DNA from 2 places in the Variovorax sp. V116 genome. Region 1 is predicted to be linked to the other one. Evidence: predicted binding sites of a transcription regulator. Region 1 holds the regulator's gene; the other holds the start of a gene.
What was found. Region 1 encodes NrdR, which represses ribonucleotide reductase genes. Its sites were predicted from a motif close to CACNANATNTNGTG; they were not measured.

Region 1 (4,409 bases):
CGCCTTCGACCCGGTGACCAACATGCGCGTGGGCGTGAAGGTGCTGCAGGAATGCATCGCCCGCGCCGGCTCGCTCGAAGGCGGCCTGCGCTACTACGTGGGCGCGGCCAACCTCGAGGACGACGGCGGCTATGCCGGCAAGGTGCTGGCCGAGCACGAACGCCTGGTTCAGGTGGCCAATGGCCGCAATCCGCCGACCATGTCAACGCCCGCGGCGCCGGTCGTGCGTGCGCAGGCCCAGCCGATTCCGGTTGCCGTGCCGCCCAAGCCGCAACAGGCGGCCGAGCCGGCAGCGGACCCGCAGAAAGTGGCCCTGCTGTCGGGCGTTTCCTGAGCCCCTGCGCTACACTTCACCCCGTACGCGACTGGCGATAGGCGCAGCACCCCGCACGGTGCCCTGCGCTGACGTGGAATACCACTGGGAAGCGTGCCGCCTGGCATCCATACAGGCGTTCAGCCGTTCGCCTGGGCAGCCCTTGTTTGGTTGAAGAACAAGGACCTCGTCTTCAAAGGACTGCCATGTACCACCGCAACATCCTGGTCGAACAGACCGATCCCGAAATCTGGGCTGCCATCCAGGCCGAAAACGCGCGCCAGGAACACCACATCGAACTGATCGCGAGCGAAAACTACGCCTCGCCGGCCGTCATGGCCGCGCAGGGCTCGCAGCTCACCAACAAATACGCCGAAGGCTACCCGGGCAAGCGCTACTACGGCGGCTGCGAGCATGTCGACGTGGCGGAGCAGCTGGCCATCGACCGCGTCAAGCAGATCTTCGGCGCCGACGCCGCCAACGTGCAGCCGCATTGCGGCGCCTCGGCCAACGAGGCCGTGATGCTGGCCTTTTTGAAGCCCGGCGACACCATCATGGGCATGAGCCTGGCCGAAGGCGGCCACCTGACCCACGGCATGCCCCTCAACATGAGCGGCAAGTGGTTCAACGTGGTGAGCTACGGCCTGGACGCCAACGAAGCCATCGACTACGACGCGATGGAACGCAAGGCGCACGAGCACATGCCCAAGCTGATCATCGCGGGCGCCTCGGCCTATTCGCTGCGCATCGACTTCGAGCGCTTTGCCAAGGTGGCCAAGGACGTGGGCGCGATCTTCATGGTCGACATTGCCCACTACGCCGGGCTCGTGGCCGCGGGCGTGTACCCCAACCCGGTGCCGCATGCCGACGTGGTCACCTCCACCACCCACAAGAGCCTGCGCGGCCCGCGCGGCGGCATCATCCTGATGAAGTCGCAGCACGAGAAAGCCATCAACAGCGCGATCTTCCCGGGCCTGCAAGGCGGCCCGCTCATGCACGTGATCGCCGCCAAGGCCGTCGCGTTCAAGGAAGCCATGTCGCCCGAGTTCAAGGCCTACCAGCAGCAGGTGGTCAAGAACGCCCAGATCGTGGCCGACACCCTCACCGAGCGCGGCCTGCGCATCGTGAGCGGACGCACCGAAAGCCATGTGATGCTCGTCGACCTGCGCGCCAAGGGCATCACCGGCAAGGAAGCCGAAGCCGTGCTGGGCAGCGCCCACATGACGATCAACAAGAACGCGATCCCCAACGACCCCGAAAAGCCGATGGTCACCAGCGGCGTGCGCATCGGCACCCCGGCCATGACCACGCGCGGCTTCAGGGACGAAGAGGCGCGCATCACCGCGAACCTGATCGCCGACGTGCTCGAGAACCCGCGCGACGCCGCCAACATCGATGCGGTCCGCGCAAAGGTGCACGCGCTGACGAGCCGGTTCCCGGTCTACCGCTGATCCGGCAAGAAGTGGCCGCATGAAATGTCCTTTTTGCGGTCATCTCGAAACGCAGGTCGTCGAGACCCGCGTTTCGGAAGACGCCGACTTCGTGCGCAGGCGCCGCCAGTGCAGCGCCTGCGACAAGCGCTTCACCACCTATGAGCGGCCAGACGTCAACTTTCCGGTGGTCGTCAAGAAGGACGGCAGCCGCGCCGACTTCGAATCGGGCAAGGTCCGCGCCTCGATGATGCTGGCGCTGCGCAAGCGCCCGGTCAGCATCGAGCAGATCGACAACGCCCTGCTGCGCATCGAGCAGAAGTTGCTGGCCAGCGGCCTGCGCGAGATCGATTCGACCAAGGTGGGCGAACTCGTGATGCGCGAGCTGAAAAAGCTCGACAAGGTGGCCTACGTGCGCTTTGCCTCGGTCTACCGCAGCTTCGAGGACGTGGACGAGTTCCGGCAGCTGCTGCGCGACATCTGAAGAAGAGCCCCGCGCTCAGCGGTTCCAGCAGGCCTGCACCAGCGCATTCGAAGCGCTGGTCTGGCCGGCCGCCAGCTTGACGCCCTGCTGGTTCACCGTGAGTGTTTTGCATTCGTCGGCGGCCGATGCGCCCTGCGGCACGGCCCGCAGCGTGTAGCTGGTCGCGTCCCGGGCCGCATAGCTGATGGTGTAGTTTGCCGTGCCGGAGGATGGCGCCTGGTTCAGCCCCGCCGGCAGCGCAACGGTTAAAGGCGGATATTGGCCGTTGGCCGTCAGGTAGCGCTCGGTCCATTGGGCCGCCTGCAGCAACTGCTGCTTGGCATCGGCCCGCTTGGCCCGCAACACGTAGCGCGTGTAGCTCGGGTAGGCGATCGCGGCCAGGATGGCGATCACCGCCGTCACGATTATGAGTTCGACCAGCGTGAAGCCGCGCGGGCGAATCCGCTCTTTGCGGGCCTGCATTTCAGGATGTTTGTTCATGGCTCGGGGAGCGCTGCGGCGTCAGTTCGACGAGATCAGGTTGCGCCAGCCGAAGCGGCGCACGGCTTGCGGCAGCTCGGTCTCGTTGCAGCCGCCGGCCGCATTGCAGATCACGTGCTTGCCTTTTTCAGCGGCGTCCTGCGGCCGGAAGACGATGTCGTCGCGGCCTGAGTGGTTCCGGAAGCCGAGGTAGCTGCCCAGCGCGCTGGTGGAGCCGTTGTAGGCAATGCCGTCGGGGACCACGCCGCTGAAGAAGTCGACCACCATCGACCAGCCGTCGTCGCTGGTGCCCGGCGCGCAGTCGAGCGAATTGCTCGCCGAACCGGGAATGGTGGACGAGAACAGCCCCGCGCTGCCGCTCAGCGCATCGCCTGGATAGACGATGCGTTCGCCGGCGGTTCCCAGCTGGAGGTACCAGCCGCGCTTGCCGCCCGAGCCGCTGTAGCTCACGCCGTGGTTCGACGCGGTGCGGAATTCCACGTCGCCTTCCTTGACCGTGCCGGTTCCGATGGTCTGCGCCACCAGGTCGGCCAGCGCCGCGGTGCCCGTGCTGCCGTTGGCGCGGTCCCAGACGCCGTACAGGTACTGCTGGGCGGTGCTGCCTTCGTCGCCGGCGGCAAACAGCCGGCCGGTGCCGAACATCACCATGTAGCCGCCGCGCGGATGGTCGACGACCAGCGGCGCGGCCGTGATCGGCTGCGTGGCGCCGGCGGCGAACAGCGGCGCGTCGTCCAGGCTCGATGCGCCCAGGGTGGCCTTCCAGTCGCTGCTCTTGGCGCTGCTCAGGTCGAACTTCCAGAGATTGCCGAGCAGGTCGCCGGCATAGACGTAGTCGACCTTGCCATCGCCGTTGCTGTCCACCACCTGCGGTGCCGACAGCCCGTTGCCGGTGCCGGCGGCCTGCGTGGCCGGCGCGGGGATCTTCAGCACGGACTTGTCGCCGTCGAGGTACTGGATCCACAGCATCGCCTTCTCGCTCGTGCTGTTGTAGCCGTTGCCCAGGATCACGGCCCTGCGGCCGTTGTTGAGCCGCGCCACCTGCAGCGCGCGCCTCGAAAAGGAATCGAGCACGGGTTGCTGGAACTGGTGGCCGAGGTCGTCGTCGGCAAGGGCGGTGGTATCGATCAGGGCCACGCCGGCGGCGTTGGCCTCGCCGATGTTCTCGGGCTTGGTGACGTCGAGCACGAAATACCCCTTGCCGCCCGCCCCCAGCGTCCCCACGAGGAAGGACTTCCACAGCTTCGCCTTCTCGGTGTCGGTGGCCTTGGCGTCGGCGGCCGAACCCATGTAGATGTCGGCCACGAACGGGCTGCCGTCGACGTAGTACCTGTGCGAGTAGGTGCTTTCGCTGAGCTTCTTGAGCTGGGGCGCCGCCGCCGTGCCATAGACGCCTTCCGGCACATAGGCGAACGCCTCCTGGCCGGTGCCCGCGTTGAAGGCATGCAGCATGCCGTCGTTGGCACCCACATAGACCATCGGCGCGCGGGCGATGGTCGAGGCGAATGCGGCATAGCCTTCATGGGTGAAGCCGCTGTTGGGCTTCCCCACATACCGGACGCTGGAGCCCACGATGTCCCCCAGCACATGGCCGCGCTTGCGCAGGTTGAGGCCGGCGCCCTCGTTGCTGCGGTCGCCGCGCAGGAAGTCGAGCACGCCCTGGCCGAGTGCGGTGCTTGCCGCGTCGGTGGCGGTGCTGCCCTTG
Region 2 (4,409 bases), 2.1 Mb from region 1:
GTCCTGCGGCACGCGGTCGATCGGACGCAGCGAACCGTCGAAGTGCTTCAGGTCCATCACCATCACGTCGTCCCACAGGCCCAGGCGCTTCAGGTCGCGCACCAGGTAGTGGTTGATGACGGTGAATTCGCCCGACAGGTTCGACTTGACCGAGAGGTTGCCGAAGCAGGGCTCGATGGAAGCGTCGACGCCGATGATGTTCGAGATGGTCGCGGTCGGGGCGATGGCCACGCAGTTGGAATTGCGCATGCCGTCGGCCTTGATCTTCTGGCGCAGGGCCTCCCAGTCGAGCGTGGCCGAGCGGTCCACTTCGACGTAGCCGCCGCGGGCTTTTTCGAGCAGGTCGAGCGTGTCGATCGGAAGGATCCCCTTGTCCCACAGCGAGCCCTTGTAGCTCGAGTACTTGCCGCGTTCGCGGGCCAGCTCGGTCGAGGCCCAGTAGGCGTGGTAGCAGATGGCTTCCATCGACTCGTCGGCAAACTGCACGGCTTCCTGCGAAGCGTAGGGAATGCGCAGTTCGTACAGCGCGTCCTGGAAGCCCATCAGGCCCAGGCCGACCGGGCGGTGGCGCAGGTTCGAGTCGCGCGCCTTCTTCACGGCGTAGTAGTTGATGTCGATCACGTTGTCGAGCATGCGCATCGCGGTCGAGATGGTGCGCTTGAGCTTTTCCTGGTCGACCTTGCCGTCCTTCAGGTGCTGCAGCAGGTTCACCGAACCCAGGTTGCAGACGGCGGTTTCGGTGTCGCTGGTGTTCAGCGTGATCTCGGTGCACAGGTTCGACGAGTGCACCACGCCGGCGTGCTGCTGCGGCGAGCGCACGTTGCAGGCGTCCTTGAACGTGATCCAGGGATGGCCGGTCTCGAACAGCATCGTGAGCATCTTGCGCCACAGGTCCGAGGCCTGGATGGTGCGGGCAGGCTTGATCTCGCCGCGCGCGGCCTTTTCTTCGTAGGCGACATACGCCTTCTCGAAGTCGGCGCCGAACAGGTCGTGCAGGTCGGGCACGTTGGAGGGCGAGAACAGCGTCCAGGTGCCCTTTTCCATCACGCGGCGCATGAAGAGGTCGGGGATCCAGTTGGCGGTGTTCATGTCGTGCGTGCGGCGGCGGTCGTCGCCGGTGTTCTTGCGCAGTTCCAGGAACTCCTCGATGTCGAGGTGCCAGGTTTCCAGGTACGTGCAGACGGCGCCCTTGCGCTTGCCGCCCTGGTTCACGGCCACGGCCGTGTCGTTGACCACCTTGAGGAAGGGCACCACGCCCTGCGATTCGCCGTTGGTGCCCTTGATGTGGCTGCCGAGCGCGCGCACGCGGGTCCAGTCGTTGCCCAGGCCGCCCGCGAACTTGGAGAGCAGCGCGTTTTCCTTGATCGATTCGTAGATGCCGTCCAGGTCGTCGGGCACGGTGGTCAGGTAGCAGCTGGACAGCTGCGAGCGCAGCGTGCCGGCGTTGAACAGGGTGGGCGTGCTCGACATGAAGTCGAAGGACGACAGCACCTCGTAGAACTCGATGGCGCGGGCCTCGCGGTCGATTTCGCCGAGCGACAGGCCCATGGCCACGCGCATGAAGAAGGCCTGCGGCAGTTCGATGCGCGACTTGCGCACGTGCAGGAAGTAGCGGTCGTACAGCGTTTGCAGGCCGAGGTAGTCGAACTGGTTGTCGCGTTCGGCCTTGAGCGCGGCGCCCAGGCGCGGCAGGTCGTACTGCAGCAGCTTCTCGTCGAGCAGGTCGTTCTCGACGCCCTTCTTGATGAACTGCGGGAAGTAGTCGGCGTAGGCGGTGGCGCGCTCGGCGGGCATCACTTCGCGGCCGATGATCTCCTTGAAGATCGTGTGCAGCAGCAGGCGGGCGGTCGCGAAGGTGTAGTCGGGGTCTTTTTCGATCAGCGTGCGGGCCGCCAGGATCGAGGCCTTGTAGACCTCGTCGAGCGGCACGCCGTCGTACAGGTTGCGCATGGTCTCGGCGACGATCGGCGCGGCGGTGATGCTGTCGCCCAGGTTTTCGCAGGCCGATTCGATCAGGCCCTTGAGCTGGTTCAGGTCGAGCGCGACGCGTTCGCCGTTGTCCAGCACGTGCAGCGTGGGCGTGGCGGGTGCTTCCTGCTCGACCTGCTTGGAACGCTCTTGCGTGCGGCGCTCGCGGTAGAGCACGTAGGCGCGCGCGATCTCGTGGTGGCCGCCGCGCATCAGGCCGAGTTCGACCTGGTCCTGCACGTCTTCGATGTGGAAGGTGCCGCCGCCCGGACGCGAACGCACCATGGCGCGGATCACGCCTTGCGTGAGCGCGTCGACCGTTTCGCGCACGCTGGCCGAAGCCGCGCCCTGGGTGCCGTGCACGGCCAGGAAGGCTTTCATCATCGCGATGGCGATCTTGTTGGGTTCGAAGGGAACCACGGCGCCGTTGCGGCGGATGATCTGGTAGTGCGCGAGGTTCTGTCCGGCGGGCGAGCCAGCGGTGTCGCGCTGCTGCTGCGTGGGCGTGGAGGGAACGGCACGCGAGGTCGATGGGGTGTTCAGGGCTGTTTGCATTCGCTTCCTCTCGGTTGGCAATTCTTGTTGGATGGCAACGCCTTGGTTGGGCGTCGCGCCGGCGTTGTTGACCGGACGGAGGACACTATATCTAGGGTCTGAGGGGTGTACAACCCACTAGATGTAGCGTTTTCCAGTGGATACAACCCTGGTCGATATTTCTTTCGGCCTAGGTCACGGCCGTCGATGCCGCATGAATACTGGCCTATGTTGTCGCAACCCGCATGGGCCGTGGCTTGCAGGCCGATTTGGGCTTGCAGGGCGCATGGTTGCTGCATGCAGCGGCTGCAATTTTCTCATTGCTGCGCCGCGGGACCGGCGCATCGCGAGGCGCCGCGCGATTGAAAAAATTAGCGCTGCACCACCTGCGGAGGAAACATCTGTGGACTCCAGCCGAGGTGCCCGCGCAGCAATTGCCAATCGAAGCCGGCGCCGGGGTCCTGTTTTCGGCCTGGCGCAATGTGCTCGTGGCCGGCGATGTGCGCGATGGCGTAGTGCTGCGCGATGGCGGGGCAGAGGCTGGCCAGCGCCTCGTACTGTGCTTCTTCGAAGGGCTGGCCTTCGAGGCCTTCGAGCTCGATGCCGATGGAGTCGTCGTTGCAGTTCTCGCGGCCGCGCCACGACGACACGCCGGCATGCCAGGCGCGATCGTCGCAGCTCACGAACTGCCAGAGCTCGCCGTTGCGCCGCACATAGAAGTGCGAGGAAACCGCAAGGCCGCGGATCGACTGGAAGTAGGGGTGCGCGTCCCAGTCGAGCTGGTTGGTGAAGAGCTGCTGCACGGCCTCGCCGCCGTATTCGCCGGGCGGCAGGCTGATGGAGTGCAGCACGATCAGGTCGGTCTGCGCGCCCGCGGGCCGGGGCCCGAAATTCGGCGAGCGCAGCGCCTTGGCAAAGCGGTACCAGCCGGCGTGCCAGAGCCCGTCGTCGTTGCTTGCCGGTGCTTCAGTCGTCGGCATGGCTGGTGCTGCTGGCACCTTCGTCGCCGCCGGGCGTGGTGATGCCCAGCCGCGCGATGCGGTAGCGGATCTGGCGCAGGCTCATGCCGAGCCGCGCGGCGGCGGCCGTTCGATTGAAGCCGCTTTCGTGCAGCGCGCGCACGAGGATCTCGCGCTCCTGCTGATCGAGGTAGGCCTGCAGGTCCGAGGGGAGGGCGGGCGCCACAGGCTTGGATTCCGCGGCGGGCGCAGCGGCCGCCCGAGGCGCTTCGCCGCCGGCCGCGGCGGCAGAAGAGGGCGCGGGTTCGGCGATGGCCGTCTCGGCCGGTGCCTCGGCAGCCTCCGGCCGCGGCGCCATCAGGTCCAGGTGCAGTTCGTCGCCGTCGTTGAGCGCCACCGCGCGGTGCAGCAGGTTCTCGAGCTCCCGCACGTTGCCGTCGAGCCGGTGCTGGGCCAGGCGGCGCAGCAGTTCGGCGGAAAGATGCGGCACCGGCAGCCCGCCGTCCTGCGCAATGCGCGCGAGCAGCGCGGCGCAAAGCGCGGGCAGGTCCTCGCGCCGGTCGCGCAGCGCGGGTACCGCGATCTCGATCACGTTGAGCCGGTAGAACAGGTCCTGCCGGAAGCGGCCGGCCTGGACTTCGGCATGGAGATCCTTGTGGGTGGCGCTCACGATGCGCACGTCGACCGCGTCTTCCTGCGTCGAGCCGATGGAGCGCACGCTGCGCTCCTGGATCGCACGCAGCAGCTTGGACTGCATCGCCAGCGGCAGGTCGCCGATTTCGTCGAGAAAGAGCGTGCCGCCGCGCGCGGCCTGGAAGTAGCCGTCGCGGTCCTGCGACGAGCCGGTGTAGGAGCCCTTGCGGGCGCCGAAGAACTCGGCCTCGAGCAGGTTCTCGGGAATGGCGCCGCAGTTGACCGCGACGAAGGGGCCCTCGCTGCGCTGGCTGC

Region 2: ACAM58_RS04940 (ribonucleoside-diphosphate reductase subunit alpha) is a predicted target of NrdR. The motif match lies at 2,607-2,620, and genes of this name have one in related genera.

Annotation. Positions count from the first base shown of each region.
Region 1 is NZ_AP028661.1:3,131,959-3,136,367, forward strand. It holds gene ACAM58_RS14955 (lytic transglycosylase domain-containing protein) at 1-334, shown strand, start outside; ZMP/ZTP riboswitch at 352-478, shown strand; gene glyA (serine hydroxymethyltransferase) at 520-1,764, shown strand; gene nrdR (transcriptional regulator NrdR) at 1,784-2,227, shown strand; gene ACAM58_RS14970 (type IV pilin protein) at 2,243-2,689, opposite strand; gene ACAM58_RS14975 (PilC/PilY family type IV pilus protein) at 2,729-4,409, opposite strand, start outside.
Region 2 is NZ_AP028661.1:1,072,812-1,077,220, forward strand. It holds gene ACAM58_RS04940 (ribonucleoside-diphosphate reductase subunit alpha) at 1-2,523, opposite strand, end outside; gene ampD (1,6-anhydro-N-acetylmuramyl-L-alanine amidase AmpD) at 2,874-3,482, opposite strand; gene ACAM58_RS04950 (sigma-54 dependent transcriptional regulator) at 3,469-4,409, opposite strand, start outside.